2 regions of the Emticicia sp. genome follow, and region 1 is predicted to be linked to the other one. Evidence: riboswitches for the same ligand, from Rfam matches in the RefSeq annotation. Region 1 holds a riboswitch; the other holds the start of a gene.

What was found. Region 1 has a riboswitch for S-adenosylmethionine ahead of ACOVO2_RS18485 (O-acetylhomoserine aminocarboxypropyltransferase/cysteine synthase family protein). Riboswitches for the same ligand answer to the same signal wherever they lie in the genome.
Region 2: another riboswitch for S-adenosylmethionine. It lies ahead of metK (methionine adenosyltransferase); the one in region 1 lies ahead of ACOVO2_RS18485 (O-acetylhomoserine aminocarboxypropyltransferase/cysteine synthase family protein).

Annotation. Positions count from the first base shown of each region.
Region 1 is NZ_JBMLRC010000342.1:17,155-33,405, reverse strand. It holds gene ACOVO2_RS18495 (homoserine O-acetyltransferase family protein) at 1-901, opposite strand, end outside; gene ACOVO2_RS18490 (YdeI/OmpD-associated family protein) at 952-1,431, opposite strand; gene ACOVO2_RS18485 (O-acetylhomoserine aminocarboxypropyltransferase/cysteine synthase family protein) at 1,499-2,788, opposite strand; SAM riboswitch class I at 2,911-3,027, opposite strand; gene ACOVO2_RS18480 (CHC2 zinc finger domain-containing protein) at 3,141-4,190, opposite strand; gene ACOVO2_RS18475 (SDR family NAD(P)-dependent oxidoreductase) at 4,297-5,049, opposite strand; gene ACOVO2_RS18470 (homoserine kinase) at 5,129-6,058, opposite strand; gene ACOVO2_RS18465 (OmpA family protein) at 6,265-6,825, shown strand; gene ACOVO2_RS18460 (hypothetical protein) at 6,942-7,499, shown strand; gene purN (phosphoribosylglycinamide formyltransferase) at 7,722-8,294, shown strand; gene ACOVO2_RS18450 (YheT family hydrolase) at 8,358-9,341, shown strand; gene ACOVO2_RS18445 (mechanosensitive ion channel family protein) at 9,350-10,480, shown strand; gene rho (transcription termination factor Rho) at 10,786-12,534, shown strand; gene ACOVO2_RS18435 (Crp/Fnr family transcriptional regulator) at 12,655-13,257, shown strand; gene ACOVO2_RS18430 (hypothetical protein) at 13,440-14,438, shown strand; gene ACOVO2_RS18425 (DUF4249 family protein) at 14,488-15,408, shown strand; gene ACOVO2_RS18420 (TonB-dependent receptor) at 15,416-16,251, shown strand, end outside.
Region 2 is NZ_JBMLRC010000043.1:1,621-17,871, forward strand. It holds partial or broken gene ACOVO2_RS02810 (3-coathanger stack domain-containing protein) at 1-1,394, shown strand, start outside; gene metK (methionine adenosyltransferase) at 1,584-2,861, opposite strand; SAM-I-IV-variant riboswitch at 2,937-3,042, opposite strand; gene ACOVO2_RS02820 (ABC transporter ATP-binding protein) at 3,339-4,325, opposite strand; gene ACOVO2_RS02825 (NUDIX hydrolase) at 4,457-5,164, shown strand; gene ACOVO2_RS02830 (Uma2 family endonuclease) at 5,235-5,891, shown strand; gene ACOVO2_RS02835 (GH92 family glycosyl hydrolase) at 5,926-8,211, shown strand; gene ACOVO2_RS02840 (cryptochrome/photolyase family protein) at 8,327-9,856, shown strand; gene ACOVO2_RS02845 (OmpA family protein) at 10,093-12,237, shown strand; gene ACOVO2_RS02850 (AAA family ATPase) at 12,368-13,762, opposite strand; gene hemN (oxygen-independent coproporphyrinogen III oxidase) at 14,136-15,503, shown strand; gene spt (serine palmitoyltransferase) at 15,717-16,251, shown strand, end outside.

The DNA.
Region 1 (16,251 bases):
TAGAAATAAACTCTTGTTCTTCGGGAGGAAATAATACATCAGAAGTAATGCCAATCACCAAAGTTTTTGCTTTGATAAGTTTGAGGGCATCCTCAACTTTACCACGCCCACGACCAACATCATGAGAATCAAACATCTTTGAGAGTGTCCAATAAGAAAAAGCATTGAAACGTTTGCCGAGTTTTTCGCCCTGATAATTTTGGTAAGTATTTGCCCTGAAAAAATCAACTTGACCTTCGTCACGAGATTGTGTGCGGCCATAAGTGGCATAATTTCGGTAAGATAAAAGAGCGATTGAACGAGCCACTTTCATGCCGTTCATACCCGCTTTCGGGTGACGCTCTGTCCAAGTTGGGTCGGCTGCAATAGCCATTCGTTGCGATTCGTTAAAGGCAATTCCCCACGGAGAATGAATGGCGTTTGTTGAGAAAAGAATTAAGTTTTCAATCAAATCGGGTTGTAAAATCGCCCATTCGAGTGCTTGTTGGCCACCCAACGAGCCACCAAGTAAAGTATTTATTTTTTCGATACCTAAATGAATACGAAGCAAGTCAATCGCACGAACAACATCACGGATACTCAAAAACGGGAAATCATGAAAATAAGGCTCGCCCGAAATCGGGTTTTTGCTTAGGGCATTGGTTGAGCCATAATGTGAACCCAAAATATTGGCACAAACAATAAAATGTTCATTTGGATTGTAAAGACGTTTTTCACCAATCAGTCCATTCCACCAATCGGACGGATTGGCGTTGCCCGTAAAAGCATGACACACCCACACAACATTATCTTTTTCAGCATTGAGTGTTCCGTAGGTAGTGTAGGCCAAATCAAATTCGGGAAGCCAAGCCCCCGATTCAAGTTTAAAAGGTTCGTCGTGATGAAATGTCTTATTTTCCATTAATGCTAAAAGGTACTACTTGGTGATTTGTTGTATAATTTTGTTGACTTTTACTTGTTGGTTTTTCTTAGCCGTTCGGCTAATTCTACTACTCTTTTTATTCGAGTTTCGGTTTGTTTGGCACTGTCAATCCAGTGTCTATAATCTTTTTGTTTTGAGGCCGAAAGTTGCTGAAATAAAGTGGCAAATTCTTCATCAAAATCTATCGCTTCCTGCAATTCAATTGGCATCGAAATTATCCTTTCTTCAAAATCCTCTTCAAGAGCAACCGAAATTTCATCGTGCAATTTTACCCCTAATTCTTTCTGTAATTTAAGAGGCAAAGTCATTGCATGAAAGCCATTACCCTTCGGAAAAAGATTACTCTTAAAAGGTTTATCATTAATGCTTCCTTTGACTTTAATGAATCCTTTTTTGCCAAAAATGTCATGAGCATTTTCAGGGAAATCAACATAATGCCATGACCCAGCAGGATTTGGGGGCATTTTCTTGATAATTTCTTTAAAATGAATGACTTTGTTGGGCATCATCAATTTTGCTTTCAAAAAACAAGGTCGAAGATAAAACTCTTACGAGCCAATCTTCGACCTTGGGAAATTATGCTAAAGCCTGTGTAATATCAGCTTTAATATCTTCTATGTGTTCGTACCCACACGAAATTCTCAATAAATTAGGGTCAACACCTGCCGAAAGTTGCTCACTTTCTGATAATTGTGAGTGCGTTGTTGAAGCAGGATGAATAATCAAAGTTTTAGCGTCGCCAACATTGGCCAAATGCGAAATTAACTTTAAACTATTAACAAACTTTTCTGCTCGTTCACGGTCACCTTTCAATTTGAATGAAAGCACCCCACCAAAACCACGTTGTAGATATTTTTTAGCTAATTCATGGGTTGGATGATTAGTTAAACCAGGATAATTGACTGATTCAACTTCTGGATGCTCAGATAACCATTGTGCTAATGCTGCAGTATTTTCACAAGTGCGTTCAACTCTTAAAGTTAAGGTTTCTAGACCTTGTAATAATAAAAATGAATTAAATGGCGACTGGCAAGCACCCCAATCACGGAGCCCTTCAACTCTACAACGAATGATAAATTGAATATTTCCGAAAGGGCCACCAACACCAAAAACACTGTTTAATATTAGTCCATGATAACTCGGTGATGGTTCGGTAAATTGAGGATATTTTCCATTTCCCCAATCAAATGTTCCACCGTCTATAATTACTCCACCCATTGAAGTGCCGTGTCCTCCAATCCATTTAGTAGCAGATTCTATGACTACATTTGCTCCGTGTTTGAGTGGTTGGCAAATTGCTCCCCCAGCACCAAAAGTATTATCCACAAAAAGTGGAAGGTCGTATTTTTTAGCTAAAGCTGCTAATGCTTCAAAATCAGGTACGTGTAAGCCTGGATTACCGATGGTTTCGACGTAGAGGAGTTTTGTTTTTTCATCAATCAATTTTTCAAAACTTTCAACATTATTTCCTTCGGCAAAGCGAGCTTCTACCCCAATATTTTTAAACGAGTTTTTAAATTGATTGTAAGAGCCACCATAAAGAAACGAAGTTGTGACAAAATTATCGCCAACAGTTGTTACATTATTGATGGCAATAAACTGAGCTGCATGTCCGGAAGAAACAGCAAGTGCAGCTACACCACCTTCAAGAGCAGCAATACGTTTTTCAAAAACATCACTTGTTGGATTCATGATTCGGGTATAAATATTTCCGAATTCTTTTAGAGCAAAAAGGTTTGCTCCATGAGCCGAATCCTTGAATTGATAGGCGGTAGTTTGATAAATAGGCACCGCACGAGATTGTGTAACTGGGTCAATTTCCTGTCCAGCATGTAGCTGAAGTGTTTCAAATCGTAGTTCTGACATTGGTTTTGTTGGTTTAAATTTTAATAAAAAGTGAATTTTGTAGCGAAACTGACGTATAGCAAAAACACCGTGCTTTGCCACACATGAAATAAAACCAATTTTAAAACGATTGTCGTATGATTGGTTTATAAGTCCGAATGGTTTCGCCATTTCGGTAGGTATTGGCACCTTATCGCTTGAAGCGGGACAGGTTGCCCGAGGTTCGTAGAGCCTATTCTCTCCCCTCGTCTGTATAAATCAATCAATTAGCTACTGGAGTAGAATAATTGAATTGATGTTGCAAAGATGCGGTAGGATTTGTTAAAAAACAAGCGAAGTAGAACAATTTTCTAAATTGTTCGTTGGCAAAATTTTATAAATTGTTTCTGCCAAAATATTCATTTATATCTTTAAAACCTTTGTTCCAATCTCGTTTTTCGGCCAGAATACCCGCCATCAGAAAATCTTCTATGAGTGCATTTGCTCCGTTGATACCGGCAGTGTCGTTATCAAAACTTATCAGAATCTTGTATTTTTTGAAATATTTCATCCATTCTTTCTTAAAAATTTTGGCACTTCCCAAACTCACGGCCATCATGCCATGTTTCACTAAGGTCATGCAATCGAATGCACCTTCGGTGAGATATACCTCAGAATTTGGACGAAGTTTTTTGATAGAATCAAGATTGAAAATACTGCGAGGAACGCCCGAAAGAAATTGATATTTACTTGCACCTTCAGGAGGATTTCCGATAGTTCGACCTTGCAGATAAACGATTCTACCATCCTGATAATAAGGAATGATGATAGGATGAACGAAAAATACTAAATTGCCTTTATCGTTGACAATGCCGCAGGCTTTTAAATCTTCTAATGAATAGTTTGATTTCAGAAAATCATTGGCAACTACGTAGTTTTTTATTACAAAAAGTTTGAAGTGCCTAATCGTCCAATCATCAATTCCTCGGCCACGTAAATATTCAGCCGCTTTTCGAGCTGACTCGGTAGCAGGTTGAGTGAGGCAAAATTGCTGAAAACGCTCGTATATTTCGCTATAAATTGGCTTGAATTCAAACTGCTTTTCGGGAAGAGGCTTGTTGGTGTAAACACTTTGAATGTCGAGTTTACGAATAGTTTTATGACGAACACCATCATAAGCAGGAATATAACGAGTGGCGAGTTCTTCGAGAGCGGTTTTGAAGTCAATCTGACAGGCATCGGCATAGAGATTAATCACATCACCGTGTTTGCCACAGCCAAAACAATGAAACTCGTTTTGTGGTGGAGGGTAAAAAACCAAAGAAGGTGAGTCTTCAACGTGAAAAGGGCAATTCATGCGTCGGCTCTGAACAATTTCAAAGCCCAAGTCACGAGCAACTTGCCGAATATCAATTTCCTTTACACGTTGAAGTAGGTTATCCATTGAATGAATTTACGAATGACGAATGACGAATTCGGAATCTGATTTGAGTATGAAAACTTTATGAGTTTTTTATACTGTGGACCGCCGAAATTTGACTGTGGACTGCTCACTTTCTATGAATCATAGTCGGAGCAGCTTGAGCTTTTGCATAGAGCACAATATCTGCAATCGTCACACGGTCGGGTGTATTGATAGCATAGAGAATTGCATCGGCTACATCTTCGGGCTGAATAGGGTCAAAGCCTTCATAAACTTTTTTTGCACGTTCGCTATCGCCCTTAAAACGCACCAACGAAAAATCGGTTTCTACTGCACCAGGGGCAATATTTGTTATTTTTATGCCATATTTGGTCAAATCATGACGCATTCCCTCGCTAATTGCCTCCACCGCTGATTTCGAGGCACAATAAACAGCTCCATTAGGGTAAGTATATTTTCCTGCAACCGAACTTAAATTGATGATATGTCCTTTTTCACGTACTACCATTATTGGCATTACAGCTTTCGACACATAGAGTAAACCTTTCACGTTTCCGTCAATCATGGCATCCCAGTCTGTAATGTTCCCATCTTGAATTGGCTCAAGGCCGTGGGCATTTCCTGCATTATTGACTAAAATATCAATTTTTTTCCATTCTTCGGGCAGAGATTCAATCGCACTGGCAACATCGGCTTGATTACGCACATCAAAAGATAGTGTTATGACTTGCACTTTTTCCAAGAAATATTCTTTCAATTCCTCTAAAACCTCCCGACGACGACCGCACAGAATCAAATCAATTCCTGCGTTAGCAAAAGCCTCGGCTGTTGCTTTTCCAATTCCTGATGTTGCACCTGTAATGAGGGCTATTCTTTTCATTTGTTGATATTTTCTTATTTAGTTATTTAATTGTTCCCGTAGGAACGTCCAATTTGGACGTTCCTACAATATTTACGAATTAATTAATAACCTTCGGCCCATCTTGATTAATTCCTGAAACGTACTCATTTGCGTGAATACCCACTTTTTCAAAGCTATTTTTCATAGCAATTGCCACTTTTTCGGCAGTTTCTTTGCCTTGACTAAATGCAAAAATCGAAGGGCCAGCTCCCGAAATACTACATCCTAAAGCACCTGCTTCTAAAGCCGCATTTTTCACTTCCCAAAACTCAGGAATTAAAATTGCTCGAACGGGTTCGATAATAAAGTCAACCATCGAACTGGCAATTAGCTTATAATCGGCTTGCATTAAACCTGCAATCATACCAGCCACATTTCCCATTTGGGCAATGGTGTTTTTCATCGAAACTTCATTACGCAAAATATGACGTGCATCTTTTGTATTTACCTCAATATCAGGATGTACAATAGTTACGTATAGCTCATCGGGTGTAGGTACTTTAAAAACATCAAGTGGCTGATAACTACGCACAACTACAAAACCTCCAAGTAGAGCAGGGGCTACGTTATCGGCGTGGGCAGAGCCACAAGCAATGCGTTCTCCTTCCATCGAAAATGGTAATAATTCTTTTGCAGAAAGAGGTTTGCCCAGCAATTCGTTCACCGCAAAAACTCCCGCCACCGAACTCGCCGAACTGCTTCCCAGTCCGCTTCCGAGTGGCATTTTTTTGTGTAATTCAATCTCTAAACCTTGTGTACATCCTGTTTGTTCGAGGTATTTTATAATCGGAACCGTTACGGCGTTTTTAGAAACATCGTAAGTGAGTTTTCCTTCTTCGCCTGTAATATTTGTGATAATGATTTGATTATCAGAACGTTTACGAACAATAACTTCATCGCCAGGGGCATCAACTGCAAAGCCGAAAATATCAAATCCACAGGCAACATTAGCAACGGTAGCAGGGGCAAAAATCTTGATTGAGTCCATCAATAAAAATAGGGTGTTTTCTTTGGTTATGTTCGCCAAATTTAGCCCTTTTTAAGAAATTTTCGGCTGACAAACTTATAAATATTATTGAGTTGTTAATTTTTAAATAGAAAATTAAAAAAAAAGTTGTTTTTTAGTTACTTTTTATTACTTTTCGATTCGTAAATAGTAAAACAAATTTTCCTAAACCTCAAACAATTCAAACAATGAACAGATTTCTATTACCCATTCTGATTCTGCTTTGGTCGTTGTTGTATACTGGTTGGTGGAACTGTAACCGTAAACCTTTGTGTTCGGGTGAACCAATTGTGGCCGACACAACATCAGCGGTAGTGGCAGATACTCCAGCCTTTGACTCAAGCAAGCAGACAGATTCTGTAAAAGTAGATACTGTGAAAGCAGCTGCAACACCAGAAGAACAAATCTTGTTTACGCCTCTAGATGTTTACTTTAAAGTTAACCAATCTGGCATTGAAAAAACTGCCGAAGTGGAAACCTTTATAGCAACAGCTAAAAAGTATTTTGAAAAACATCCAGATAAACAGCTTTTAATCACTGGTCATGCCGATAGTGATGGTTCGGATGAACTAAATCAACGTCTGTCAGAAAATCGTGCAAAGCAAACAAAATCATTCTTGCTCAAAGAAGGAATCAAGGCTTCGCAGATGACAACCGAAGGCAAAGGCGAAAAAGAGCCAATCGCCTCAAATGATACACCAGAAGGCAAATCAAAGAATCGTCGAAGCACAATCAGATTGAAAGAGTAAAAGAAGTCAACAGTTGGCGGTCAACATTCCACAGTAGTTTGATACTATTTATGTTGTTAGTCGACTCATACATCATCGCAGTTTAAGAAATTTTATAACTTTAAAAATATAAAAAAATGGAATTTTTCAAATGTTGGTTAACAGATTTCCCATGGGGAGTTTTTCTTGGATGTTTATTACCACTTTTATTACTTTGGTGGTGGCTAAGCCGTGAAATTAATCGTTGGAAAAGACATGCGGCCGAACTACAAGATAGAATCAATTTCTTGGAAGGAGAGTTAGATGCTTGCAGAAAATCTAAAGTATCGACAAATGTAAGTGTTGAGGCGGGTGGAAGCACTGCGGCAGGTATTGGTGGAGCAGGAATTGCAGCAGGGGCTTTAGGTCTGGCAGGAACAGTTGCTGCCGCTGCACCAACTAAAAAAGATGATTTGAAAATTGTTGAGGGAATCGGTCCAAAAATAGAAGAGTTGTTTAATAATGCCGGGATTTACACATTTGCCGAGTTAGCTGAAACCTCGGTAGAAAAAATGAAAGCGATTCTTGATGCGGCAGGGCCTCGTTTCCAAATTCATAATCCTACTACTTGGGCCGATCAAGCTGCTTTGGCTCGAGATGGCAAATGGGATGAATTGAAGAAATGGCAAGATGAACTTTATAAAGGTAAAGCCTAGGTCAATTAAGAATGTAGAATTTTTAACTTTGATATCTACCTGTATAGTTCTAAAAAAAGTCGCTAAATGTATTTTTAGCGACTTTTTTTATTCATTTAGATTTATTTGTTGAATAAATTGATAGTTTCATAGTAAATTTGAATTTTATAAGTCAGCATTTTAATTGAAATCATTCTTAATTCTACATCGCACGGGCGACCCCGTCTTAATTCTTAATTCTTGGTGAAACGACTTGCTATTTTTGCTTCGGGTTCGGGAAGTAATGCCGAACGAATAACTACCTATTTTGCTGATAACGAATCCGTTATTGTGGAATTGTTTCTCACTAATAATCCCGCGGCTGGTGTAATTGAGCGGGGGCGTAGGCTTGGTATTCCAACAGTTTTGTTTGATAAAAAGACATTCTCAAAGACTAATAAAATCGTTGATTTACTGCAAAAACAACAAATCGACTTAGTTATTTTGGCTGGTTTTCTGTGGCTAATTCCCGAAAACTTAGTAAAAGCATTTCCAAATAAAATCATTAATATTCATCCTGCATTGCTTCCAAAATACGGTGGTAAGGGCATGTGGGGGCATTTTGTGCATGAAGCAGTTGTGGAAGCTAGAGAAAAAGAATCTGGCATAACGATTCATTACGTAAATGAGCATTATGACGAAGGGAAAATTATTTTTCAAGCAAAATGTGATGTCGTACCAACTGATACTCCTGATGACGTAGCCAAAAAAGTACAGGCCCTCGAACACATTCATTTCCCCGAAGTCATCGAAAGTATAATTGTAGAGCACAGTTAAATTCATTGATGTCAAGTTTAATTATTAAACATTAATCTTCTAATATTCAGCATCAAAAATAGAATGCCAGTTTTATCAACAAACACCGATTATCAGCCCCCCAAATGGCAATTTAATGCCCATATTCAAACAATTTATCCAAGTCTTTTTCGCAAAATTCCTGTTGATTATAAACGAGAGCGAGTTGAGCTACAAGATGGCGATTTCTTGGATTTGGATTGGTCGTTTGCTGGAGCATCACGTGGTAAAAAACTCGTGATCGTTACGCACGGCTTGGAAGGCGACTCGACTCGCCACTACGTGACGGGTATGATAAAGAAATTCAATGATAATGGTTATGATGGCTTGGGCTGGAATTGTCGTAGTTGTAGCGGTGAAATGAATCGTTTGCCCCGTTTTTATCACCACGGGGATGTCGATGATATACGTTTTGTGGTCAATTATGCCATCAATACCTACAATTATGAAGAAGTTGTTTTGGTAGGGTTTAGTATGGGTGGAAGCATGACAGTTCGACTTTTGGGACAAAATTCCGAACTTTTACCAACGCAAGTGAAGTTTGGCTTGGCGGTTTCGGTTCCGCTTGATTTATATACTTCGGTCTATGAACTGTATAAGCCTGGTCGTAGGTTTTATATGAAACGCTTCATCAATAAACTGGGCAAAAAAATAAAAGAGAAGTCAACGCAACATCCTCAAAATAATTTAGTTAGTTATGAAGGATACAAGCAAATCAAAAATTTTGAACAGTTTGATAGCCGATATACCGCTCCGATGTTTGGTTTTAAAAATGCCCACGATTTTTATCAGCAAGCAGCGGCAAAGCCTTTTCTGAAGTCGATAAAAGTACCTACATTAATAATCCAAGCTATCAATGACCCATTTTTATCGCCCGAATGTCTGAATTTAGGCGATGCTGAAAATAACCCCAACGTACATTTACAATTATTAAAATTTGGCGGCCATGTAGGTTTTATGATGCCAAATTCCAACGAAACATGGGTGGAACGTAGAGTAATTGAGTTTATTAAAGAGCACAAAGCATAAGATTTTAAATGAATAAATTAGAGAAGATTCTGCACAAAAGTTTTTTATATAATCCAGTCGAAAACTGGCTTTGGTTTGTAGGAATATTGTTGGTAGGCTTGCTTTTCAAGCGGATTTTTTCGGTTCTTGTCAGTAAAGTTGTTTACCGTTTAATCAAACAAGAAACCCAAAATATACCAGTTTCTAACTTCGTAGATTTGCTGAAACGCCCAGTTGAGTTTATCATTACCCTCCTCATCATTTATTCAGCAGTTGACGAAATCTCTTTTCCAAAAAAATGGCGAATCATCCCGTTTGGTAAAATGAGAGTAAGCGAATTTGCCGATAAACTGCTCGATACGCTTTTTGTGATTGCCATCACTTGGATAATTATCCGACTTGTAAAATTTTTTGCTTTAGTTTTTCTTAAAAAAGCCGAAGAAAATGATACCAAAACAGATGAGCATCTCGTGCCGTTTTTCAGAGATATTATCATTGCTTTGATAGTTTTCTGCTCATTTTTCTTGATTTTGGGCTTTGTTTTTCGTCAAGATGTCATTAGTCTAATCACAGGTTTGGGTATTGGTGGGGTAGCTTTAGCTTTAGCTGCACGTGCTACGCTCGAAAACCTTTTTGCTTCTTTTACGTTATTTACAGAGCAACCTTTCATTGTTGGCGATGACATTGAGCTGGGAAGCATGGTCGGGAAAGTTGAAAAGGTTGGTTTTCGTAGTACCCGAATCCGTCACGTTGATGGTAGTCTGATTGTTGTGCCCAACCAAATGTTGGTTTCACAAACACTCAACAATCTTACTCAGCGTAAAGACCGTCGTCATAAGTTTTTCATACGGCTAAAACTCGATACACCGATTTCAAAAATCAAAGCCTTAGTTGATGAAATTCAGCTACTTATTGATAATCATGAACAAACAAGTTTGCACGAGGGGCATGTGAAGTTTGATGCAATCGGCGAATATTCAATAAATCTATTGGTAGTATTTTTTGCAGCAACGCCCGATTACTGGCAGAGTAAAACCATTCGTGAAGAAATAAATTATAAGATTAATCAATTGATTGAAAAGTACGGTATTGAGTTGGCAAATCCAACCACAACCATGTTTGGAATTACTGATGATAAAATTATTGATGATGATTATTGAAAATATATATTCCTATCGAATAAAAATATTTTGCTTATTTTCGAGAAAACGCTTGCAAAGTTCGGATTAAAGTTTTATTATTGCATTCAAATCCAACAAAACACTTCAATCGGCTCATCTATTCTCAACAGAAAATTCTTGATTTAGCCAATTGTATCCGAGCAAAGTTTCCGTTTTTTTCGAGTAATTCCTGAGTATTTGATTAAATGCTAAAATTCTTGGAAGTGTCTTTTCCGAAATACATCTTATTTAAAAAATCTAACCGCTAATCTTTAGCAATTGTAACGTCTTGTTAATTCTCTCGTATGTACACATCAGAAGAACTGAATCTTAAACTTCTATCAGAGTTAAGGAAAATTTGTATAGAAATTGGCATTAAAGATGTCCGAACGGCCTCTAAAACCGAATTAATAGAAAAGATTTTAGAGAATCAAAGTTCAGCATCACTCTTTAATACTCCCAAAAGTGTCAGTGCCGACACCTCTGCAAATCAGCCAATCGAGCAGCCTCTCTTTAAAGAAGATAAAGGAATAAAAAATAGAAAACGCTTACCTAAGACTGACGAAAAAACTGCCGAACCAGCAGTTGCAGAATTATCTCCTGCGATAGGTGAGGCTAAGCCAAATACTGAAAAAAGCCAGACAAAATCTGAGAATTTCAAAAAAAATGATAATAAAAAGTCATTTGAGAAACAAAAGCCGGTTCCTGCTCAGCCAGAGGTTTTCTCTGATATGCAAGCAGCCGACGAAGAACCAATATTGAATCTGGAAGAACCCGCCGACTTTGACTTAGCTGCCATTGATGCTGAAATGGATGAGTTTGCTCGCTTGACCGAAGATATTATACCTGATATTCCAGAGCCTAAAGAAGACAAACGCTACGTTGATACTTATACCAAAGACATCAAAAAACAGTTCAATAACCTCATCAAGGAGTTTGATGGCATTATTGAAAACGAAGGTGTTTTAGAAATTATGCAAGAAGGTGGATATGGTTTCCTTCGTTCGGCAGATTATAATTATTTGGCGAGTCCCGACGATATTTACGTATCGCCATCGCAAATCAAATTGTTTGGTTTAAAAACCGGTGACACCGTAAAAGGTGCGATTCGCCCACCGAAAGAAGGTGAAAAATACTTCGCTCTTTTGAAAGTTTTATCAGTAAATGGTAAAACTACCGAAGAAATCCGTGACCGTATTCCGTTTGAATACCTCACTCCACTCTTTCCCGAAGAACAAATCAAATTAAGCAGCCGACCAGACGTATATTCTACTCGTGTACTTGATTTATTTGCACCCATCGGAAAAGGTCAACGTGGTATGATTGTGGCACAACCTAAAACTGGTAAAACGGTTTTGTTGAAAGAAATTGCCAATGCCATCACTCGCAATCACCCAGAGGTTTATTTGATTATTTTGTTGATTGACGAACGCCCAGAAGAGGTTACCGATATGCAACGCAGCGTGCGTGCCGAGGTAATTGCTTCAACTTTTGATGAAACTGCCGATCGTCACGTAAAAGTTTCGGGCGTGGTTTTAGAAAAAGCAAAACGCTTAGTTGAGTGCGGACACGATGTAGTTATCTTGCTCGACTCAATCACGCGTTTGGCTCGTGCTTATAATACTGTCATTCCTTCATCGGGTAAAATCCTTTCGGGTGGTGTTGATGCCAATGCACTTCACAAACCAAAACGTTTCTTCGGTGCGGCTCGTAATGTAGAAAATGGTGGTTCGTTGACGATTATCGCAACGGCCTTGATTGATACAGGCTCGAAAATGGACGAAGTTATCTTTGAAGAATTTAAGGGTACGGGTAATATGGAACTCCAACTCGACCGTAAATTATCGAACAAACGTGTTTATCCTGCGATTGATATTTTGGCATCAGGGACACGTCGTGAAGATTTATTGATGGATAAAGATTCATTACAAAAAGTGTGGTTATTGCGTAAATTCATGGCCGATATGAACCCAATGGAAACAATGGAATTCTTACTCGATAAAATGAAAGGAACTCGTAATAATGAAGAGTTTTTATTGACGATGAATAGGTAGTCCACGGTCAATGGTCGATAGTCCATAGTGCTGATAATACAAATACCATTCACTTAGAAAGGTTTGCAATTTTGGTTGCAGACCTTTTTATTTGTGCTGTAAATCCTATTATAACTTTAAATGAAAAACAAAAATCCAGTTTTATACAACTTATTCAGTTCTTTTGGTGTATTTTCTTCTGCCGAAATTGAGCATATTCTCTCACAATTTGAGTCTAAAATCTACAAAAAAGGTGCAGTAATTTTAGATATTGGAGAAATTAACGATAAACTTTATTTTATTGAATCGGGAATTTTGCGAGAGTTTTCGGTAAAAGACCAAGACCAAGACCAAACCATTACCCACTGGTTGATGGCAGAAAATGATTTTCAATATGTAGCTGACAGTTTTTTAGAGGAAAAACCATCTACGGTTGCGATTGATGTACTTGAAAAAGCTAAACTGTGGGTGATTTCCAAAGAAAAAATAGATAAACTTTATTTAGAATGCCCTCAACTAAATTTTATTGGTAGAGTTTTATTGGAGCAAAATACTATCAAATATGAAGCATTCATAACAGCATTAAGACAAAAAAAGGAAGAACGCTTAGAATGGTTTTATAAATACCACAAAGGCTTGATAAACCGTGTGCCATTGAGGTACATTGCTACTTACTTAAATATGACTCCGCAAGCATTGAGCCGAGTTAGAACCAAAATGGCAAAAGCTGAGAGAAAGAAATAATTGTATGTTTCGACAATTCCATTGCGGCATGAATTGCGTTTTTGCAAGTTTTTTCTTGCGGAAACGCAATTTTTTTTGAAGTAAACTTTGCTCTACTTTGCAATAAATAAGCCCCCCAGAAATCTTGGCGGACGACGGGAGGCTCATAAGTCTAACTTTTAATAATTAAACAGTGTAAAACTATGAAAAGGATTTCCATTTTCAAAATTCTGGGCTTGGCTATTTGCTTTTATGGAGTAGTTTCTTGCCAAAAAGATGAAATAAATTCATCTAATTTATCGTTGACTGAACAGCCCAAACAACTAACGGCAGCACAAAAGCAACAGTTAGAAGATTTATCGAACCCTGAACAGAGTGCAGACGTAGTATCAAGAAAGGGTAGGTTAGTTTTCAAAGACCTTGAAGCCTTCAAGAGAGTAATTGGAGAGTTGAAAGCAATGAAAACGGAGGAAGAGGTGGAAAAATGGGCTTCAAAGTTTGATTTTATCCCAATTTCAAAAACTTATCAAGAGAGATGGAAAGAAAAAGGTATGATTACAAAAGAATTTTGTGAGAAAAATCAACTGGCTTTTATTCCCGACCCAACTTTTGCAATGATTTTGAATAAAGATGGAATTTATCAAATTGGGAAAGAAGTTCAAAAAATTACCAATGAAAAAGGGTATGCCATTTTAGAGACTAAAGAGAATTTGTTAAATGATTTAAAGAGTACATCATTGAGAAGTTATGAGGTAGTAAGCGAATTGGTTAAAGTTAAGAAGGAAAATTTAAGACCAACAAATTTCAGCGGTGAGATTGGTACAATGTATTGGGGGCCTACTGACTTAGACGGAAATCCAACATTGATAACTTTAGAGGCATGGAATGTTAATTATGGTGGACAATATGCAAGTTTTGGAGTGAGGTCACAGAATTTGGGACCAGACCAATTAGATGAAATAAGCGTTGCTGCACAAGGTTATTTTGAGCTCAATACGTATTTATTTAATATTGCTTTAGATTCAGGGAATTTTTACGAAGGTGATACTGAATATAATTCTTCATTTGTTAATAAAACAATAAAATGGTATGTTTCTCCATTACCTTGGTTAGGAGCAAGATATGTGATTTATGGTACGGCATATGGAGCTTCAATGTTTAATGGAGTTACTTATACAGCGGGTTGGGGGTTAAATCTATAAATTTATTGCCCACTTTAATCTATTTTAAAGTGGTTTTTTTTTAAAAACCATGAAGAATGTACTAATATTATTGTTTTTTTTACTGTTTGGTTGTGTACGTCAGGAATTAGTTAGTGAGATTGAAATTGATAAAAACGATTCCACGTTAATTATCTATTCTTTAATTACACCAAGTAAGTGGATTTATGTGAATGTAAGAAAAACCATACCTATTGGAGAAGAAAATAATACCAATATTTATTCAACTAATACAAAAGATTCAACGTTCGATTTAGTGACAGGTGCAAATGTTGAAATAGAAAATTTACTAACCAATAAAAGTCTTTTATTACCAGAGGTAGAAAGAGGTGTTTATGGGGTTTCCCCTGATTTGTTTCCAATAGTTTCGGGTGGGAAATATGCGTTAACTGTTAGCTATCGAAACAAAAAAACATATGCTCAATGTGAGGTGCCATCACAAGCAGCAATGATAGATAGATTTATTGCATCCCCTTTGAAAGTTATCAATGATACTATTACTAACAATGGAAAAGTCTTGTTTGTAAAACTCAGTTCTTCTGATTTGCTAATGTCAGGCAAAGATATTTCGAATAAAACCGAAAGTTTAAATTATGTAAGATATATTGAACGTGAAACCAAAAAAATAAATGGTAAAGTTATTAAAGTATCAGAGCCTGCTTTTGGAAAGCCTGATATATCAAGCGGAGAATTTATTTTTTATGGTGGAGTTGCTTTGAATCAAGATGATGTTTCACAGTTAGTGAGTGTTCAGGTTTTAACAGTTTTCCCAATATTTCAAGAATATTTTCAAAATTATTACCTAAGACTAAATCAAAAATCTAATTTACAAGAAAATCCTTTTATGGCGTTTAAGGGAGTTATTCCTGTCATTACAAATATTCAAAATGGCTACGGGATTTTTGCAGGATATTTGATTTCTCCACCAAAACAGATAGTCGTAACGAGATAAGAATAAAATGAAATATTTGTGCCTATTATTTTTTATTTGTTACACTAAATGTACCGCCCAATTTGTAATTAGTGGGAATATTTTTGATTCGAAAGATTCAACTGGATTACCTGGAGTAGTAGTTAATTTCACTGGGCAATCAAAGTTTACTGTAACTAATGACAAAGGGTTTTTTAGTAAAAAAATGAAAGGTAATCCTAAGAAAATCATAGTGAAATCAATGAATTATGAGACAATAGACCTTAATCTGAATGAAATTAAGGCTGATACTACACTAACTATTTTTCTAAATTATAAACAACAAGAACTTACTGAAATTATTATTTCTGCAAATAGTATAGAAGAAAATCTATCGAATCCTGTTTCGGGTCTTACGAAAATAAGTGCAAATACAATTAAAAAACTACCTTCTTTGGGCGGAGAAAAGGATTTGATGAAAGTTTTGATGCTTCTGCCAGGTACTAAAAGTATTTCTGAGGGTAGTGCTGGAATGTATGTTAGAGGAGGAAGTCCAGACCAAAATCTTGTTTTATTAAACAATGCTCCAATTTATACTTCTAATCAGTTTTTTGGTTTATTATCTACTTTCAATACAGACGCAATAAAAAGTGTAGAACTTTATAAAGGGGGCATTCCTGCAAAATATGGTGGTCGTATTTCCTCAGTTTTGGCAGTGCAATCCTTAACCTCTAAAATGGATAAATTTGATATTAACGGTAATTTAGGGTTAATCTCTGCGAAGTTTCAAGTTGATATTCCAATTATTAAAAATAAGGCAGGCCTCCTATTTTCCACTCGTCGAAATTACTTCGACCTTTTGAAAAATAGAATACCAACACCACA
Region 2 (16,251 bases), on a different contig from region 1:
GTCCTGTTACTGCCCCAACAGGCACATCAAATCCAACGATTTGTAGTGGTGCAAGCACCTCATTATCAGCCACTTGTGCGAGTGGAACAGTAAAATGGTATGATTCAAATAGCACCACTTTATTAGCAACAACCACTAATTATATTACGCCAAATTTAACAACAACTACAACTTATAATGTACGTTGTGAATTAGGTTCGTGCAAAAGCAGTTTTGTGGGTGTAAATGTTACAGTTGAGGCTGCTATCGTTGCAACCGCATCAAATTCAGGGCCTTATCTAATCGGAAATACAATTGAGTTAAATGCTACGGGTGGAAATTCATACTCTTGGACTGGACCTAATTCATTTACGAGCAGCCTTCAAAATCCTACCATTTCAAATGCTCTATTGGTTAATTCAGGGATTTATTCTGTAACTGTTACAAGTGGAATTTGTACAGCAACAGCTACCACCAATGTTGTAGTAAATGGTATAAATCCATGTGATTTGGTTGTTGAATACCAATTTGTAAAAGCAGGAAACCCTTATCAGCCCTTATTTAATTTAACAAACGACATGAATATCAATCAATTAACTGATGAAGTTTCGATTTTGGTTGTACCTGTTTGTCCAACTGTTCAGATTGAGAGTTTCAATATGAATATACAAGGAACTAATCTGAATTATACAATTACTCAAAATGTTTCACCTTACTCTGTTTTTGATAATATCGGTACTTCGGTATTCGGGCGTGTTTTACCTGCGGGAACATATACATTGACCGTAACGGGTTATTCACAAGATAATTTACAAGGTAATATTCTTTATTCAAAAGTTTTAACATTTACGATTTTGCCAAATTCGGCATCAATCAATATGCCAACGCTTTCAAGAAGTTCGATTTGCGGTGGCAGTAATTTAGATATAACACTCTCATTATCAAATACTTACAACCCATCTAACCAATTTAATGTAGAATTATCAGATGCGAACGGAGAATTTGAAAGCGATATAATTTTAGGAAATACCTCGAATATTGGAACATACATTCAGCCAATCATAATTGGTACAAGCAACTCAGCAGGAACAATAAATTGCAGTATCCCAAGTAGTGTTGCAGGCGGAACAAATTACAGAATAAGAGTAATTTCGACCGATGGCGTAAGCGTTAGCCCGATTTCAACTGCTCTTACTATTCATCCAAAAGACCTAAATTTAGCAAGTCCAACGAATGATATAAACACGAATATTGGCACAAAACAAGCATCGCAGACGATAACAGCAACAAATAAAGTCAATTCGACAGCAAATGTGATTTATCAAGCCGGGAAATCTATTACATTAAATACTGGCTTTGAGGCAAAGGCCGGCACAGTTTTCCAAGCTCAAATTGGTGGTTGTGGTAATAACTGATTCACTACAACAACGTGAATTCTGGATTAAAAAAACACCACACAAAGTACTTATAATCAACTACTTAATAAGAATACAGAGGTAGTTCGTTAGGAGTTAAATAACGGTAAAAAATGAAGACGCCAAAATTTGGCAAAAAAAAACGGAAGCCTTTCGACTTCCGTTTTTCTTATATCAAACTCGAAAAAATTATAGACCGAACTTCGCTTTTACCGCATCAACGTAATCCAATTTTTCCCAAGTGAAAAGTTCTACTTCTTTCGTAACTGTTGTGCCATCTGGCCCTTTGAAAGTTTTAGTTACGATTTCGTTTTTACGTCCCATGTGGCCATAAGCGGCTGTTTCTGAGTAGATTGGGTTACGTAATTTCAAACGTTGCTCGATTGCGTACGGACGCATGTCGAAGATTTCGCCAACTTTTTGTGCGATTTCACCGTCAGTCATATCAACTTTGGCAGTTCCGTAAGTATCAATAAACAAACCACAAGGTTTTGCAACACCGATAGCGTAAGAAACTTGTACGAGTACTTCATCGCAAAGACCAGCCGCTACTAAATTTTTAGCTACGTGGCGAGTGGCATAAGCTGCCGAACGGTCAACTTTCGAAGGGTCTTTTCCAGAGAAAGCACCACCACCGTGAGCACCTTTACCACCGTACGTATCAACGATAATTTTACGGCCTGTCAAACCTGTATCTCCGTGTGGTCCACCGATTACAAATTTACCAGTTGGATTAATGTGGTACGTGATTTGGTCGTTGAACAAAGCCTGTAAATCAGCTTTCAACTTAGCTTGTACACGTGGGATAACGATATTGATAACATCAGCCTTGATTTTCGCCAACATTGTTTCGTCATCAGCAAAATCATCGTGTTGTGTAGAAACTACGATTGTATCAATTCTTTGTGGAACGTTATCGTCAGAATATTCGATTGTTACCTGAGATTTTGCATCTGGACGTAAATAAGGAATCAAATTTGGCTCATTATTACGGATATATGACATTTCTTGGAGGATAGTGTGAGCTAAATCCAAAGCCAATGGCATATAATTATCAGTTTCACGAGTGGCATAGCCAAACATCATACCTTGGTCACCAGCACCTTGAGCGTTTGCTTTTGATTCGAAATCATCAGCCGTTTTACGGTCAACACCTTGGTTAATGTCAGCTGATTGGTCGTGAATAGCCGAGATAATTCCGCAAGAATTTGCTTCAAACATATACTCCGACTTCGTATAACCAATTTTACGGATTACTTCACGAGCAATAGATTGTACATCAAGGTAAGTTTGTGTTTTTACTTCTCCTGCCAAAACTACTAAACCTGTCGTTACCAAAGTTTCACAAGCTACTTTAGAAGAAGGGTCAAACGCCATAAAATTATCAATGAGGGCATCTGAGATTTGGTCCGATACTTTATCTGGGTGGCCTTCCGATACAGATTCAGAAGTGAATAAATAAGGCATAAATACTATTTTTTAGTTAATTTTATTGAATTAGTTGATAGGTTTCAAGTAATCGAAGTGGCTTTTTTGAAGAGAAAAACAAAACATTTTTGACTTTAGAACAGCCCGCATCTTTTGACCACCGTAGCGTTTGCGACTCGGTTGGTTTTCTAAAATTAATTAGAAATTCTTGATACCGATACAAAGTTGAGAATTTAGCTAAACAAAACCAAAAGAATAGAATAAATTTTTATCTAAATTTTATTCAACGTACACAGAAAATATCTGCTTTGGTTTTTGAGAATAGATTTTTTATCTATTTAATATTGATTGAAAAGATATTTTAACTTAAAGCTATATTCATTTTTTACCACAATAGATACCAATAAGACCTGATTAACCTCAGTAGAGACAGGGCATGCCCTATCTCTACATCAATATCTATGCTTTGTCTCTACGTAAATATCGACGGCGTCATAGAAAATGTTTAATAACCAATTAATCAAGTTGCCTGATTTCAATTCCAATCTTATCGCCCACACTCAGTTTATCAAAACTATACATTTTCAGTTGGGTATCCTCTACTTGTAGGCCTACTTCGTAGAATGCTCCCAAAAATTTAATTGAGAATACAGTAGCTTTAATAGCTGATTTTTCAGAAACACGAATCTGCTCGGGGCGGATAAACCCCACCCCTAACCCCTCCCCAATTGGGAAGGGAGAGTTCGTTTTCCCCCTCTCCTTCGGGGAGGTACTGGGGGTTGGGTTTATTTCCCCCGTAATCTCAGCCACATATTGATTGATTGGATTACGATAGATTTCTTCGGGTGAGCCAAGTTGTAGGGCATTACCATTTTGCATGATTAGTAATTCATCGGCCATTCCGTAGGCATCGGCTACATCGTGCGTAACGAAAATACAACTCACTTCTTCGGCTTTGATGAGGTCTAATACTTCGTTTTTTAGTCGGCGTTTATTTACAGCATCCAAATGGCTAAAAGGCTCATCAAGCAACAGTAATTTTGGTTCTTCGGCAATGGCTTTTACGATGGTAGCACGCTGCTGTTCTCCGCCCGAAACTTGTCGAGGCACATGATGTTGCACATGAGTTAAACCACTAATTTCAAGGAGTTTATCTACTCGTTCATTCCTGTAATTTTCTTCATAATAACGCAATTCATACGCAATATTCGCACGGATTGACATATTCGGAAAAAGTCCGTAGTCTTGCCTAACCAGCTTAATGTCTGGATGCCCAGCGATCAGTTTTTCGGAGGGTGGCGTAATGCGTTTATTATCAAGCATAAGTGTTCCAGAATCGGGTTCGTAGAGAGCTGCAATCAGGTGTAGTAGTGTGGTTTTTCCCGAGCCACTTTCGCCCAAAATCGCTAAAATCTTACCTCTCTCGAGTGTAATTGAAATATCGTTAACTGCCTTTACTCCCCCGAAAGACTTATGTAAATGATTGATTTTTAGCAGTGACATTTAGGCTTTTTTGTGCAAAAATACGAGTTTTTTAGAGAAAATACCTACTTTTGTTGTGCATGGATAGCTGCTTCCTTATATTGCTGATAATTCATAGCACTGACCTAAAATAATAATCTATAAATCCCTGAATGTTAGAACTTTATAAACAACAGACCAAATGTTTGGTAGCTCTCGATTCCATCATTTTTGGTTTTGATGGCGAAGAATTAAAACTTTTGTTGGTAAAACGAGGTGTACAAACCGACCACGATACATGGTCGTTGATGGGTGGTTGGCTAAATCCCAACGAAAGCCTCGACCAAGCTGCTGAGCGAATTTTGTTTGAACTAACGGGCGTAACGGGTATTTTTTTGGAGCAACTCAATGCTTTTGGTGATCCCGGCCGTGACCCCGTGGAGCGGACAGTTTCGGTGGCATACTATGCGTTGGTCAATGTGAAAGACTACGAAACCAAGATTTCTGATACGCACCATGCTCAGTGGTTTTCGATGCAAGATTTGCCCGAATTGCTCTTCGACCACCGAGAAATGATAAAAATTGCCATCGAACGCCTGCGTTACAAGGCTGCCTTTCACCCGATTGGTTTTGAGTTGATGCCCGAAAAATTTACGATTCCGCAGATATTGAATCTCTACGAAGCGATTTATGGCAGTAATTTCGATAAGCGAAATTTTAGCCGAAAAATCCTATCGACAGGGCTTTTGATTAAGTTAAAGGAAAAACAAAAAGGTTTCTCGAAAAAAGGAGCGTTTCTTTATACACTCGATACCGAAAAATATAAAAAACATAGCGATTCATTCTTGAATTTTATTCCAAATCCAGAGGGACTGGTTTAAGAAACTTTTACAACCTTTGTGGAATTTTGACTATTTTAGTAACGTTATTAGTTTTAAACGATAAAAGCTCATGTTTCAAGAAGATTTATTGGATAAAATAATGGACTTGCCCGATGCTCCAGCATTAGTGAAGCAAGTTGCTGAAAAACTGAACGACGAAAATCAACGTCGTCAGAAATTCTATAATGATATCGACGAGCAAATCAAAGTTGAGTTTATCAATGGCGAAATCATTACGCACTCACCCGTGCGTAGAGAGCATAATGAAGCTACTGGTTTGCTTTATCAATTGATAAATGTTTATGTCCGTAAGAACAAATTAGGTTTTGTTGGTTTCGAGAAAATCATGACAACTTTTACTCGTAACGACTACGAGCCAGACATTGTATTTTTCAATACTGAAAAGTCTAAATCATTCACAAAAAAACAAGTTTTATTTCCTGTACCTGATTTTATAGTTGAGGTACTTTCGGATGGCACAAAAGACAAAGACCGAGGCGTCAAGTTTACTGACTACGAAAACCATAAAGTTGGCGAATATTGGATAATTGATGCCGAAAAAGAAGTCGTGGAGCAATACCTTATCTCAAATGGTCAATATGAATTGGTCTTGAAATCATCAAATGGTAGCATAAAAAGCTCAGTTATTGAAGGTTTTGAGATTCCAATCAAAGCTATCTTCGATGAAGAACACAACCTTGAAGCAATGCAAAATCTCCTAAAATAAACTTTTCAACTCAACTACGATTTAAAATCTCTCAATGAAAAAATCCTTTCTTTCAATCCTACTTATTTTTGTAGGTTACATTTCTTTTGGCCAAACCCAAGAAAACTTAGTAAAATACGTCAATCCTTTGGTCGGAAGCGATTCTAAATTTGAATTTTCAAACGGCAACACCTACCCTGCTATTGCCCTACCGTGGGGGATGAATTTCTGGACACCACAAACCAATAAAATGGGCGACGGCTGGTGCTATCAGTATGCCAGCAATAAAATCAGGGGTTTCAAACAAACCCACCAACCTTCGCCGTGGATAAACGATTACGGTGCTTTTTCGATTTTTGCTACTACCGAAAAGCTCGTTTTTGACGAAAACAAACGAGAATCTTGGTTTTCGCACAAGGCCGAAGTTTCAAAGCCACACTATTATCGTGCTTATTTATCTGACTATAACACGACCGTCGAAATTACGCCAACTGAGCGTGCTGCACGCTTCCGAATCACGTATCCACAAACCGATAAAGCGTATTTGATTGTAGATGGTTTTTTCAAGAATTCTTATATCAAAATTTTCCCGAAGGAACGAAAAATCGTTGGTTATGCACGAAATTCTTCGGGCGGTGTACCCGAAAACTTCAAAAATTATTTTGTGATTTATGTAGATAAAGATTTTGATGAAGTTTATGGTGTAAAAGAGGGTGAAATCATGCCGAATAATCTCGAAATCGAAAGTAAACATTCGGGGAGCATTATCCGATTCAAGACCAAAGCCAATGAGCAAGTAAATTTGAAAATTGCTTCGTCGTTTATCAGCCCAGAGCAAGCAGAACTAAACCTCCAAAACGAAATTGGAGAGCAGAATTTCGACCAACTCGTCAGTAAAGCAGCTGCTACTTGGAATTCGCAACTCAACAGAATCAAGGTTGAAGGTGGCTCGGACGACGAAATGCGTACATTCTACACGGCTCTGTATCATACGATGCTTTTTCCTCGTAAATTTTATGAGATAAACAAAGAAAATAAAATTGTGCATTACAGCCCATACAATGGCCAAATTGCCGATGGATATATGTTTACCGATAATGGTTTCTGGGATACTTTCCGTGCGGTTTTTCCTTTCTTTAATCTGATGTTTCCCGAAATGAATGCCCAAATCATGGAGGGCTTGTCTAATACTTATAAAGAAAGTGGCTGGCTACCCGAATGGGCGAGTCCGGGGCATAGAGATTGTATGGTAGGCTCGAATTCGGCTTCGATTATTGCCGATGCCTATCTGAAAGGTGTAAAAATTCAGGAAATTGAAAAGCTTTACGAAGCCATCACCAAAAATGCCAATCAATCTGGCCCCTTGAGTTCGGTTGGGCGTTTGGGTGTGCAGTACTACAACTCGCTCGGGTATGTGCCTTACGATGTGGGCATCAACGAAAACACTGCCCGAACGCTCGAATATGCCTACGATGATTTTACGATTTGGAAGTTAGCCAAACTTCTGAAACGTCCTCAAGCCGAAATTGATTTATACGCCAAAAGGGCCCAAAACTACCGCAATGTTTTTGATAAATCGACCAATTTTGTGCGTGGAAAGAACCAAAATGGCACTTTTCAATCGCCGTTCCGACCTGACAAATGGGGCGATGCTTTTACAGAAGGCTGCTCTTGGCACTGGACTTGGTGCGTATTTCATGACATTCAGGGGCTTTCTGATTTGATGGGCGGCAAGAAGAATTTTGTAGCCAAATTAGACTCGGTATTTTCGGCTCCACCAACTTTTGACTTTTCTTACTATGGTATGCAGATTCACGAAATCACTGAAATGCTGGTGATGAATATGGGACAATATGCTCACGGAAATCAGCCGATTCAGCACATGCCGTATCTGTATAATTATGCTGGCGAGCCGTGGAAAACACAGTATCACGTAAGAAATATCATGAAAAAACTCTACACGCCACAACCCGATGGGCTTTGTGGTGATGAAGATAACGGACAAACCTCGGCATGGTACGTTTTTTCAGCACTCGGTATGTACCCCGTTGCCCCAGGTACCGACCAATATGTTTTAGGTTCGCCGTTATTCAAGAAAGCGACCATTAAATTGCAAAATGGCAAGACTTTCACAATAAATGCTCCTGCCAATAGCAGCGAAAATGTATATGTGAGCGGTGCGAGTCTGAACAATGTAAATTACACAAAAAACTACCTCAACTACGCCGATATTATGAAAGGAGGCTCTTTTTCGCTAAAAATGTCGGCTACGCCAAATAAAAGCAAAGGCATCAACGAATCAGATTTTCCGTATTCGATGAGCAATGAGTTGAAGAAATAAATCTCGCAGAAATTTCAACAATCCCATTCAAGAATTTTCTCGGATGGGATTTTTTTATTTCAAAACAAATCGGAGCTATAATAGTTAAAACCATGAAACATTGATAAAAAAACGCATGGTTCTTCGACTAATACTGGGCGACCAACTCAATCATAATCATTCTTGGTTTCAAGAAAAAAGCACTAATATTTTGTATGTAATGATGGAAATGAGGCAGGAAACTGACTACGTGAAGCATCATATACAAAAGGTCATAGGCTTCTTTTCGGCCATGCGTTTGTTTGCTCAAAACCTTGAGAATCAAGGACATAATGTAATTTATCTAAGACTCGACGGTGAACGAAACACACAATCGCTGACCAAGAATCTTGAATGGATTATTGAGCAAAATCAAATTACAGAATTTGAATATCAACTCCCTGACGAATATCGGCTTGATGAACAATTAAAGGCTTTTTCTGCCACGCTCAGTATTTCTACAAAAATCTACGACACGGAGCATTTCCTAAGCCACCGAAAAGAATTGGGTGATTTTTTCAAAGGAAAAAAGACTTTTCTGATGGAAAGTTTCTACCGTATGATGCGAAAGAAATACGGGATTCTGATGGATGGAAACGAACCACTCACGGGCCAATGGAATTACGATGCCGATAACCGCAAAAAACTTCCCAAAGAACACCGTCCCGTTGAGCCTTTGGTTTTCAGTCGAGATGTTTCGGAGATTTACCAACTTGTACAAAACCAAGAAGTCAAGACCATTGGTAGCGTAAACGCCAAGAATTTCTTTTGGCCAGTAACTCGACAAGAATCTTTACAATTATTGGAGTTTTTTGTGAGAAATTGCTTACCGAATTTTGGCACTTACGAAGATGCCATGGCTATGCAATATTGGTCGATTTATCATTCACGATTATCTTTTTCGATGAATATAAAATTACTTTCACCTTTGGAAGTAGTCGAGCGAGCAGTTGAGCATTGGCAACAAAATCAAGATGATATTTCAATCGCTCAAATCGAAGGTTTTGTAAGGCAAATTATCGGTTGGCGAGAATACATGAGGGGTGTTTACTGGAGTAAAATGCCTGATTTTCAAACCCTTAACTATTTTGAACACCAACAAAAACTCCCCGATTTCTTTTGGACTGGCAAAACCAAAATGAATTGCATGAAACATTCCGTTGGTCAATCATTGAATCTGGCATATGCCCACCATATTCAACGATTAATGGTCATCGGCAATTTTTGTTTGCTGGCGGGCATCAACCCCGATGAAATTGATGAGTGGTATTTGGGCATTTACATTGATGCCATTGAGTGGGTCGAGATTACAAATACTCGTGGCATGAGCCAATATGCCGATGGCGGAATTGTTGGCTCAAAACCTTACGTTGCCTCCGCCAACTATATTGATAAAATGAGCGATTATTGTGGCTCGTGTTTTTATGATAAAAGCAAGAAAGTTGGCCATAAATCATGTCCGTTTAACTCGCTTTACTGGCATTTTTATGAAAGGAACCGAATAAAACTTGAACGAAATCCAAGAATTGGCATGGCTTATGTTACGTTAGGAAAAATTCCAGAAATACAGAGAAATGAAGTTTTCAAGCAAGCAGAAATATATTTAAATATGCTTGAAGAATTATGATTTTTAATTATTTTTTGGAAACAATACCGTTTAATGATTTTTTTTCGATAGCTAATTATGATGGCATAAATATTGATACATTATTGTTGCGAAAACCATGTTATCAAGTATCTATTATTATCTTTTGAAGTAAGAGTTCAATCAACCCTATCACTTCATCATTTAACCAGAATCGTAAACAATTTGGGTAATTATCCAATAATTATTTATGCTTTCATATAATAAGGATGCTATCTATGAAAAAATTATTCTACCTACCTATGAAAACCTTTGACTTGACAAATGCTTTTTTTCAAAAATTAATTTTAGAAAAACGAGCAACCACTCCTTCAAAAAATTTTGCGAAAAGATATTATCTCCTAGTCGGTATAATATTCTTTTTTTTGAGCTATTCTTTGTCAGGACAATCTCTCAAAACTGCAAACTCATACTTCGAGCGTTCGGCATTCACCAAAGCTATTCAAGCTTATGAAACCTTACTAGGTAATTCTAAATATAATGAAAAAGAACATCGGGAAATTCTACAAAATTTAGCCTTGTCCTATAAATCAATTCAGGACAGCGAAAATGCAGAAAAAACTTATAAAAAACTATTACGTTTTTTAGATGATCCAACCCCCGAAATATATCTACAATTTGCCCAAGTATTAGCTTGCAACAAGAAATACAACGAATCGGCAAATTATTACAAATTATATGCTCAAGTACAAAATAATGATACTCGAGGTATGTCTTTCTATGAAGCGTATCAAAATGTGTACCAATTTTCAAAAGACTCGGCACTTTATAGTGTAGAATCGGCATTTTTTAATTCTGAATTTTCTGATTTTAGCCCGATGTACTACAAAAACGGCTTGGTATTTTGCTCGTCGAGAGATAACCTCGTCAATCAGAAGTCTGAGTACGATCAAACTGCCTACTTAAATTTATACTATGTATCTTTGAATAAAGAGACAAAAATTGAGAACTTTATATGGAATAAACTCTACGATAAACCCGATTATACAGTAGATTTATTTAGCAAGAACCTCACTTCAAAATTAAACGATGGGCCATTGACCTTTTCAAATAATGAAAATCAGCTGATCGTTACCCGAAATAGCAAGAATAACAACAAAAAACTTTACCGATTAAAGTTATTTAGTTCATATTTTGATCCTAAGCAAAACGATTGGACAAGTTTAGAAGAACTGCCATTTAATAATGATGATTATTCGTGCGAGCACCCCGCCTTTACGCCTAACAACGAAAGATTATATTTTATATCGGATATGCCAGGAGGATTTGGTGGTACGGACGTATATTTTATTGAATACAAAAATCAAAAATGGGGCAGCCCACAAAATTTAGGACCTAAAATTAATACAGAGGGTGATGAGAAGTTTCCGTTTATCGATGCCCAAGGCAATCTGTATTTTTCATCAGACGGTTTAGCTGGAATCGGTGGATTAGATATCTTCTATGCTAAAATTGGTGAAGATGGCACGCCCATCGACTTCCCCAAAAATTTAGGAATACCTTTTAATTCGCCGAAAGACGATTTCGGGTATATCTGCGATGCCACTAATGAATTTGGTTATCTAAGTTCTAATCGAAAGCGTGGCTTTTATGATGATGACATCTATGCTTTTAGAAAAAATTGTAAAGATTACAGAATTATGGTTTATGATTTTGAAACAAAAAAACAATTAGGTAACGTCAATTTATCTGTTTCAAAAAATAATGAAATTCAATATTTCAGCCAAAAAGGAGAAGAGCCTTTTTCAGTATGCATTGATAGGCCATCCGACTATCAATTTGCTATTAAAAAAGAAGGATATGTTGTAAAAAGCTTTTCATTTTCTGATAATATCAAGGACCGAAACATCACTTTTTTTGTAGAAAAAGAACAAGTGAAAAATTTATATAATGATGTTTCAAATACACAAAATTCTGAATTGGTTTCCTCGGAAACACCATTAGAACAGAGAAATATTCAGAAAAAAGTCAAGAAAGAAACCAATAAAAAACTTCCACAATCGGTTACTGACTTAATTAATAATTCGGTTATAAACTTCTCCTACGGTCAGAGTAGTATTAGGCAAGACCAAGAGGCTAAGTTAGATAAAATAGTTAAAATTCTAAAAAAGTACCCATCTATTAAATTGGAAGTTTGCTCACATACGGATCTGAGATCTTCAAAAGAATTTAATCAAAAATTATCTGAAGAACGGGCTGCTGCCGTAATTGCATATTTGATAAAAAACAATGTTACTCCGCAACAACTAGTACCGGTTGGTCAAGGTGAAGATAACCCCTATATCAGATGTGATGCAGAGTGCCCAGAAATATTTCATGAAAAAAATCGTAGAACTGATTTTAAAATCATTGCTTATAATTAATTCAAGTGGCCAGTCGACTGTCAATAGCAGACTGCCCATAGTCCAGTAAAACACTCATTCCTAATGTTTTACACAAAACAAAGGTTATGAATAAAAGAGCCAAATATCGATTGATTGATGTTTGACTCTTTTATTCCATTACCGGAATATCCGCTTCTTTTATCAGACTAATATCAGTATTTTCAATGCCCTCATTCACAAGGCGATTTGCTTGTTTTTCGTAAGTTTTCTCGAAGATATTACGAGCCAAACGCCCGTTTCCGAAAGATGCATCTCGGTCTTCGTAAAGTTCCTTGAATAATTTATAGACTTTTTCTTGTGCATCATCATCTACTTTCAGTTGCACTTTGGCGGTTTGCAACAAGAAAATATCGACCAATTCTTCGGGTGTGTAATCTTTAAAAGCAATGTATTTATTAAACCTCGAATGAAGGCCAGGGTTTGAGTTGATAAACTCAGTCATTTTTTCTTCATAACCGGCCACAATCACCACAAAATCATCACGATTATCTTCCATAAATTTCACAATTGTGTTCACAGCTTCGGGGCCATAAGTGTCTTCGGTATTGAGAGCATAGGCTTCGTCAATAAACAAAATTCCTCCCATCGCTTTTTGGCAAACTTCACGCACTTTCAGCGAGGTTTGTCCAGTATAGCCAGCCACCAAACCACTTCGGTCGGTTTCATACAATTGTCCTTTGCTCAATACGCCCAAAGCTTTGAAAATCTTTGCCAGTAAGCGTGCAATCGTTGTTTTTCCCGTACCAGGATTTCCATGAAAAACCATGTGCAGCGAGCGATCGGGCAGCGTAATGCCTTGCTCTTTTCTTATTTTCTCAATTTTCAGCACATTTACCAAACTTTTCACTTCTTCTTTCACATTCTCCAAACCTACCAAAGCGTTCAATTCCGCCAATAGTTCATCCAATGTTTTTTCTGGTTCGGTTGATTGTTTTGTTCCTTTCACGGTAGCTTGAGAATCTTCGGTGAGTGATTGCTGTTTATTTTCTTCGGCCTGCGGCACTATCATTTTTGAAAGCCCATCAAGTCCACGTAAAATCACATGAAATGGATTATTTGTTTGCGGTAAAGGCTCGCCAGTTTGTTCTTCTTGAGCATAAATATCTCTTTCACGATACAATTTTGGTTCTTTTCCTGCCAATCTATCTTGCACAACTGCGTAAAAAGCCGCAATGTATTCTTCGAGCGTATTATCAACTTTTACCTTGCGTTCGGCCGTACCAAAAACTACCGAATCGGCCGTTGGGCAACGCACCGTAACGGTCTTATCATAAGGAAATTCGATGACTTCAACATCACCATAAGTATCGCTATCAACTAATAAAATGCGTTGCGTTGTAGCCAAAAGCAATACATGGCGAGTATTCCAATAGCCATGCACCGAAGCATCAATGTATTCGTTTTCGTGAATAATGCTTGGCAAAGCCTTTAGTTCATTCCGAAGCATCAGCTCAGCAAAAGGGTTCAAATCTATTTGGCGTTTGATTTGGTTGTAAGTTGGCATTTATTCCTATGATTTTTTATTTCTCTTTATGGATAATATATATATATTCAATTGCCGCCTGCTTTAGCTGGCGGATAAAATTCATAAATATCAAATCAAAACTGGGCTTTAGCCTAAACGAATAAAATACATTTAGGTTAAAGCCTATTGGTTTTATTACTCTGCATCACCAGCTAAAGCAGGTTGAAACGCATAGGTGGCAAATGAAAATCTTTCGATAAATATAAGCGATTCTTACATGAAACTTGATTATTTTTTTGACCAAAGGCTGATTTTGAGTTCTGTATCTTGGTTTCTGATTTTGGAAACATGACATTCCTCATCATTTTTCCGAAACTTGCCCTTTAGTTTTGCACGAAAATTAAGTAAACGCATGGCAGATTCTTCGCTTATAAAAAAATATGATGTAGCTGGCCCCAGATACACCAGTTATCCAACTGTGCCACATTGGCAAACCGATACTTTTGATGCTCAACAATGGCAGAGTCGTTTGGTTGAAACTTTTTCTGCGACAAATAATGATTCGGGCATAAGCCTCTATATTCATTTACCGTATTGCGAAAGTCTGTGTACGTTTTGTGCTTGCCACAAGCGTATCACCAAAAATCATGCGGTAGAAGAGCCTTATATTCAGGCAGTTCTGAAAGAATGGGCCTTATATTTAGCTATTTTCCCCGAAAAACCACAGATTACTGAAATACATTTGGGTGGTGGAACACCCAGTTTTTTTGCTCCCGAAACCCTCCGAACGCTTATCGAAGGCATTTTGAAAGATGCCAAAGTAAGCCCCGAACACGAATTTAGTTTTGAAGGACACCCCAACAATACAAGTGCCGAACACCTCCAAACACTCTATGATTTAGGTTTCAGAAGAGTAAGCTTTGGTGTGCAAGATTATGACCCAAAAGTTCAGTTGGCCATTCATCGCATTCAGCCTTTCGAGAATGTCAAAAAAGTAACCGAACTCGCCCGTGCGATTGGTTATACATCAATCAGTCACGATTTGGTTTTTGGCTTGCCCTTTCAGCAACTTTCATCCATCGAAGATACAATTCAGAAAACTTTGACCCTAAAACCCGACCGTATTGCGTTTTATTCGTACGCACACGTGCCATGGATAAAAGGTAATGGTCAACGTGGATTTGATGAAAGTAATTTACCAAGTGGCGAAGAAAAACGAGCTTTATATGAGCGTGGACGAGCGATTTTTGAGGCAAACAATTATGCCGAAATCGGGATGGATCACTTCTCGCTTCCGCACGATAGTTTATATAAAGCCCAAGAGAATGGTACACTTCACCGAAACTTCATGGGTTATACCACCACGCAATCGAAAGTTTTGTTAGGACTTGGAGCTTCATCAATCAGCGACTCGTGGACGGCCTTCGCTCAAAACATAAAAGACGTAGAGTCATATATCGAAAAAGTGAACAATAGTCAACTGCCAATACTCAAAGGACACCTGCTCAACAAAAAAGATTTATTTATTCGGAAACAAATTTTGGATATTATTTGTAATTTAGTAACTTCATGGAAAATTTCAGATTGGACAGCAGAAGAGCACGAAATGCTACTTGAAAAGCTGGAAGATTTCGCAGAAGATGAGTTTATCATTTTCAATGAGTTTGGCCTAAAAGTGTTGCCAGCAGGAAAAGCCTTCATCAGGAATATTTGTATGGCATTTGATATACACCTCGACCAAACCAACTCAACACAGAAGTTGTTTTCAAAAACAATATAAAACCTTTACTACGTAACCCAAAAAGCCTTTACACATTCTTGTGAGGGCTTTTTTTATGCATTTAAGTCTGATTTGTATTCATAAAATCCACTTTTCGCTATCGTTTAGCAAAAAAGTATCTCTTTCAGATACAAGCAAACTTATAAATTCTTGAGAAGCAGATCTTCATCTGGGTCTCAAGATTGATGTCCCATCCCAAAATTCCAAATTACAATGAAAAACCAACATGCAACACAACGATTGCAGTTAAACGCTCGTATCTCGGGCATGAAAAACGCAGGGATTTACCCCTACTTCCGTCCAATTACGTCTGACCAAGACACCGCCGTTAGAATCAACGGCAAAGATGTTTTAATGTTTGGCTCAAATAGCTACTTGGGCCTAACCAACCACCCGTACGTTCAAGAAGCCGCCAAGGCTGCCATCGACAAATATGGTACTGGGTGTGCGGGTTCAAGGTTTTTGAATGGTACGCTCGACATCCACGTTGAGCTGGAGGAGAAACTAGCAAGATTTCTAGGCAAAGAATCTGCACTGATTTTTAGTACTGGTTTTCAAGCAAATTTGGGTGTTGTGTCGTCGATTACTGGCCGACACGACTACATCATCATTGATGAAGCCGACCACGCTTCTATCTATGAAGGTACACGACTTTCGTTCTCGAAGGTATTGAAATTTAAGCACAATAACCTTGAAAGTCTCGAACGAATTCTGGCATCGCTTCCCGAAGAGGCCATCAAGCTTGTGA